One region of the Anthropogastromicrobium aceti genome, then DNA from elsewhere that is predicted to be linked to it. Evidence: a T-box and tRNA genes for the amino acid it is inferred to sense, from the RefSeq annotation. Region 1 holds a T-box; the other holds one or more tRNA genes.
The links. The T-box of region 1 lies ahead of leuS (leucine--tRNA ligase). A T-box ahead of a tRNA ligase gene usually reads a tRNA of that ligase, here a tRNA-Leu.
Positions count from the first base shown of each region.

Region 1 (3,167 bases):
AGCGGCAGCTCGTCCTCTGATAACGGAACATATCCACACTTTTCGCACTTTACGATCGGAATCGGCTCACCCCAATAACGCTGTCTTGAGAATACCCAGTCTCTTAACTTATAGTTTTTCTTTGGTGTACCAATCTTATTCTCTTCAAGATACTCAACAATCTTCTTCTTTGCATCAGCAACCTCAAGTCCATCAAGGAATCCTGAGTTTACAAGTGTTCCTGTCTGAACATCAGTAAATGCAGCATTCTGAACATCTCCGCCTGCTACAACCTCAACAATTGGAAGGTTAAACTTCTTTGCAAATGCCCAGTCTCTCTCATCATGAGCCGGAACTGCCATGATTGCACCAGTACCATAGCTCATCAGTACATAATCAGAAACCCAGATCGGGATTTCTTTTTTATTTACCGGATTAACTGCCTTTAAGCCATTGATCTCAACACCAGTCTTATCCTTTGCCAGCTCAGAACGCTCGAAGTCAGACTTCTTTGCTGCTTCCTCACGGTATGCAACAATCTCATCCCAGTTGGAAATCTGATCCTTATACTTATCAAGATATGGATGCTCCGGGGATACTACCATGTATGTTACACCAAATAAAGTATCCGGGCGTGTTGTATAGATGCGAAGCTTATCATCTGTACCAGCGATTGCAAAATCAACCTCTGCACCATTTGAACGGCCAATCCAGTTTCTCTGAGAAACCTTTACCTTCTCAACATAATCAACGCTGTCAAGACCATCGATCAGCTTATCTGCATATTCGGTAATCTTTAACATCCACTGGCTCTTCATCTTACGAACAACAGGGCTTCCGCAACGCTCACATACACCGTTTACAACCTCCTCGTTTGCAAGACCTACCTTACAGGAAGTACACCAGTTAACAGGCATCTCTGACTTATATGCCAAGCCTGCTTTGTACAGCTTTAAGAAGATCCACTGTGTCCAGTGATAGTAATTCGGATCAGTTGTGTTAATCTCTCTGTCCCAATCGAAGGAATAACCTAAAGACTGCAGCTGATTTTTGAAACGAGCTACATTATTCTTTGTAACGATCTTCGGGTGAATATGATTCTTAATTGCGTAGTTTTCTGTTGGAAGACCAAATGCATCCCATCCCATTGGATACAGTACGTTGTAGCCCTGTAATCTTCTCTTTCTGGCAACAATATCCAGTGCGGTATATGGACGCGGATGACCTACATGAAGTCCCTGTCCTGACGGATATGGAAACTCAACCAAAGCATAATACTTTGGCTTAGTGTAGTCATCTGTTGCGGCAAATGCCTTCTCATCAGTCCAGACCTTCTGCCATTTTGATTCAATTTCTTTTGGATCGTAATTCTTGTTCATTGTGTTTTGTGTTTCCTTTCCGGGTCTCTTCTTATGAAAAAAAAGAGCCCTTTCTTTCTCTTTGTATAGAGACGAAAAGACTTCGCGGTACCACTCTATTTCAAGGCAGCCATCTGCCTTGCCCTCGATATTCTATAACGGGAATACCCGCCGCCAACTACTCCGTCTTTATATAATGACGTTTCCCTGCCGGTGCTCTAAGGTCAGTTCGGCAGTTATAAGCTGCTGCCTTTCACCAAACGGCAGCTCTCTGAAGCTCTCCCCTGCTTACTATTCCTTGTCATTGCATTTTTTTCACTTTTTTACAATACCATAGAAAAAGGGGGCTTGTCAACCCCCTCTTTCTTTCAAAACTCTTAATGTTAGATTGTTGGTTACTGCTCTTCTTTTTCAGCTGCCTCAATAATCTTCTTCTGGACATCCTGAGGTGCCTGCTCGTATCTTGCAAACTCGTAGGAGAACTCGCCCATACCACCTGACATTGCACGAAGATCGGTGGAGTAACCATACATCTCTGCCATTGGCACATCTGCTGTTACCATCTGCTTGCCGCCTGCTACATGATCCATACCAAGTACTCTGCCGCGGCGCTTATTTAAGTCACCCATAACATCACCGACAAGTTCATCTGGAACGGTGATGGAAACTGATACGATTGGCTCTAAAATTGTTGGATTTGCCTCTGCAAAGCCCTTCTTATAAGCAAGAATTGCAGCCATCTTGAATGCAAGCTCTGAAGAGTCTACTGGATGATAAGAACCGTCAACAAGTGTTGCCTTTAAGCCAACTACTGGATAACCTGCAAGTGTACCCTTTAATACAGACTCCTGAATACCCTTTTCAACTGCCGGGAAGTAGTTCTTCGGAACAGCGCCTCCTACTACCTTCTCTTCGAATACATATGGTGTATCAAGATCACCTGATGGCTCAAATACCATATGAACATCGCCGTACTGTCCGCTTCCGCCTGTCTGCTTCTTATACTTACCCTGTACCTGAACTTTCTTTCTAAGTGTCTCGCGGTATGCTACCTTCGGGCGATACAGCTCGATCTCAACCTTATAACGATTCAGAATACGGCTTGCAACAACATCAAGCTGCTGATCACCGATGCCATAAATCAGTGTCTGGTGATTTTCTACATCGTTCTCAAGACGAAGTGTCTGATCTTCCTCTACCATACGTGCAAGTGCACCATTGATCTTATCTTCATCTGACTTATTCTTTGCACGGTATGCCTTGCATGTATATGGCTTACTTACCTGCGGTCCATCATAAATAAGTGTTGCACCCTTTGTGGAAATGGTATCACCTGTAGAGATCTTTTCGATCTTTGCCAGTGCACCAATATCTCCTGCGCGAAGCTCTGGAACCTCAATGGTTTCTTTGCCGCGAAGTAAATACAGCTTAGATGCACGATCTTCTGTTCCCTTATTTACATTATAAATGCCATCACCGGCCTTTAATGTACCTGTTACAACTTTAATTAAGGAATACTTTCCGATAAACGGATCTACTACAGTCTTAAATACCTTTGCAGACAGATGCTTGTTCTGATCACACTTTACCATTACAAGCTCTCCAGTAGATGTTTCCTTTCCATGGTTTATTGTATATTCAGGTGATGGGAAATATTTCTTAATTACGTTCATCAGCATACTGGTACCCTGATTATGAACACCTGATCCAACTAATACAGGAACGATCTGACAGTCCATAACGTGAGTTCTAAGTGCAGTAGAAACTTCCTCATAAGTAAACTCTTCACCTGCAAAATAACGCTCCATCAGCTCCTCGCTTGTATCAGCA
Region 1 is NZ_JAJEQN010000017.1:59,331-62,497, forward strand. Features, by position in the region: gene leuS (leucine--tRNA ligase) at 1-1,358, opposite strand, end outside; T-box leader at 1,423-1,651, opposite strand; gene LKD48_RS08215 (elongation factor G) at 1,733-3,167, opposite strand, start outside.

Region 2 (3,167 bases), on a different contig from region 1:
AACACTACCGCCACTTTCACTGACTGGAAATGGAGTTTTAGTTGGTTTTGTGGATTCCGGCATTGATCTGACACACCCAGATTTTCAAGATTCAAATGGAAACAGCCGCGTTTTATTTTTGTGGGATCAAACTAGAGATGAAGATCCACCAGATGGATATCTGTTTGGCACAGAATATAATAATGAACAAATTAATGAGGCACTGCGGGCTGGGAAAACTTTGTCAAAAGATGAGTCTGGACACGGTACTGCTGCAGCTGGGATTGCCTGCGGTAATGGCAATGCTTCTAAAGGACGCTATCGCGGTATTGCACCTGAGACTGAACTAATTGTAGTGAAAATGCGAAAAAATAAAGGGCTGTACCCTAGAACTACAGAATTAATTAGTGGAATTGATTACTGCATAAGAAAGGCATTAAAATTTAATCGTCCGCTCGTACTAAATATAAGCTTTGGAAATAATTACGGTTCACATACAGGAAACTCACTTTCTGAACTTTATCTAAACCGTGTATCACTGCTTGGCCGCATCAGCATAGTTGCTGCATCTGGAAATGAAGGTGCCTCTCCAATACATACCTTGGGTTTTCTTGATCAGACAGTAAATGTTGATTTTTCTATTTCGGAACGTCAGACTTCTCTTAATATGCAGCTATGGAAAGATTACGCAGATGCTGTGCGTATTAGACTAAGAGCGCCTTCTGGAATAGAATACACGCTTTCTGACAAATTTGGAACAAATATCGAAGTGCTGGATCAAACACAAATAGCTTTTTATAATAGTGCACCTTCTCCGTTTCAGCGTCTGCAGGAATATTATTTTGAGTTTTTTCCAATAGCTGACAGCTTTTATTTAACTTCTGGTGTGTGGAGTCTTATCATTGAACCAATTTCAATAAAAAATGGTACATTCGAGATGTGGCTTCCTGCTGCCTCTAGCTTAAATGGTGCTACACGTTTTCTTTCTCCCGATCCATATAATACACTCACAGTACCATCTTCTGCTAATTCAGTTATTACTGTAGGAGCCTATGATGCAAAAACGAATACTCCAGCAGATTTTTCAGGGCGCGGAGCTGCTTCAATGCCAAATCTTTTAACAAAGCCTGATCTTGTCGCTCCCGGTGTTTCTGTCATAGTACCTTCATTTCCTGGCGGATATCAAACCGTATCTGGTACATCCTTTGCTGCACCATTTGTCACAGGCAGTGCTGCTCTTTTAATGGAATGGGGAATTGTAAAAAGAAACAATTTATTTTTATATGGAGAACAATTAAAGGCATGGCTGATTGCAGGTGCAAAAGAACTTCCAGGCTATCCCGTACCTAATCCTCGCACAGGTTGGGGAGCTCTTTGCCTAGAGGCAGCTTTGCGATAATACAAAAAAGAGAAGATTTTCATCTTCTCTCTTGGCTTGTAATGCAGTTGAGGGGACTTGAACCCCTACCCAAGTACATGGACATGAACCTGAATCATGCGCGTATGCCAATTCCGCCACAACTGCATATTCAATTTTGTTTTTCTAATGATATGCATTAGAAAAATGCAGTTGACGGGACTTGAACCCGTACGAGCTAGGCTCACAAGATCCTTAGTCTTGCGCGTATGCCAATTCCGCCACAACTGCATATTTTGTTTTTGTCTGTTGAGCAACTTCATTTGTTGTTTCTTTGTTTTCTCTGTTACTCACCTGACGATATATATATTATCACATGGGCAATGATTTGTCAACACTTTTTTCAAAAAAAATCAAAAAACTTTTTGTAGGTGCCTTTTTGTGTCTAAAAGCCAAAAAATACTCCCACAAAGCAACCAATAGTTTACTTTGTGGGAGTATTCGTGTTTTTTCGTTCTTTTGTTACAATCTTCTGTGTCAATTACAGGCCAACTGCAAAACCAACAATTAAAACGATAATACCAAGTGCTATACGATAAAGCGCAAAGCTGTTGAAATTGTGACGCTTGATATACTGCATTAAGAACTTAATTACAATCATAGAAACGCCATAAGAAACAACCATTGCCAACAAAACAACAAAGAACTGCTCTGCTGAAAAACCGCCGCCCTTTACAAGGAACTTAACAAGCTTCAGACCGCTAGCACCAAACATAACAGGAATTGCCAGATAGAAGGTATACTCTGCTGCAATAAAGCGAGAACATCCAAACAGCATACCGCCGATGATCGTGATTCCTGAACGAGAAGTTCCCGGGATCAATGACAATAACTGGAATACACCTATAATAAATGCTGTCTTATAGCTAAGCTGTGTAAACTTTACAATTGATGGACGGACCTTTTGATTTCTCATCTCGATTGCAATAAACGCAATTCCGACTACAATAAGCATAATTGCTACTACAAGCCAATTCATCAGGTATTTATCAATAAGATCATTGAACAATATACCAATCACACCAGCAGGGATACAGCCAATAATTACCTTCTTCCACAGTTCAATAGTATTGTGCTTCTGCTCTTTTGTCTTTCTGGCCGAAAATGGATTCAGCTTATAAAAGAACACCGTGACAACCGCTAGGATCGCACCAAGCTGTATAACAACATCAAACATTTCTGTAAATTCAGCAGTAAACACCTCTGGTGCACTTGTCTTCCAGAAGGCATCTACCAAAATCAGATGTCCGGTACTGCTGACAGGAAGCCACTCGGTAATTCCCTCTACAATGCCAAGAAAAATGACTCTCAGCCACTCAATAATATTCATTTTTTGATTTTCCTTTCTGTTATTCCCTCTTTACATACGATTTTCAATCTGCCAGTCAATTGGCGCAAGACCATTTTCTTTTAAGTACTCATTTGTACGGCTAAATGGTCTGCTTCCAAAAAATCCTCGGTATGCAGACAGCGGACTCGGATGCGCTGATTCAATGATCAGATGCTTTGAATTGTAAATCATCGGCTTTTTTGACTGTGCCGGTCTGCCCCACAAAATAAACACCATCGGGCGATCCTGTCTGGCAAGTGCTTCAATAGCAGCATCTGTAAACTGCTCCCAACCAATCCCCTTATGTGAGAACGCCTGATGTGCGCGGACTGTTAAAAGAGTATTTAACATCAAAACACCCTGCTTTGCCCATTTTACCAGATATCCATTGTCTGGAATATAGCAGCCTAAGTCTTCGTGCAGTTCTTTATAAATGTTGAC
Region 2 is NZ_JAJEQN010000027.1:10,434-13,600, forward strand. Features, by position in the region: gene LKD48_RS10685 (S8 family peptidase) at 1-1,378, shown strand, start outside; tRNA gene LKD48_RS10690 (tRNA-Leu) at 1,421-1,504, opposite strand; tRNA gene LKD48_RS10695 (tRNA-Leu) at 1,545-1,627, opposite strand; gene LKD48_RS10700 (undecaprenyl-diphosphate phosphatase) at 1,878-2,720, opposite strand; gene LKD48_RS10705 (uracil-DNA glycosylase) at 2,757-3,167, opposite strand, start outside.
Region 2: it has a tRNA-Leu gene. The T-box ahead of leuS (leucine--tRNA ligase) is inferred to sense a tRNA for this amino acid. The anticodon was not compared.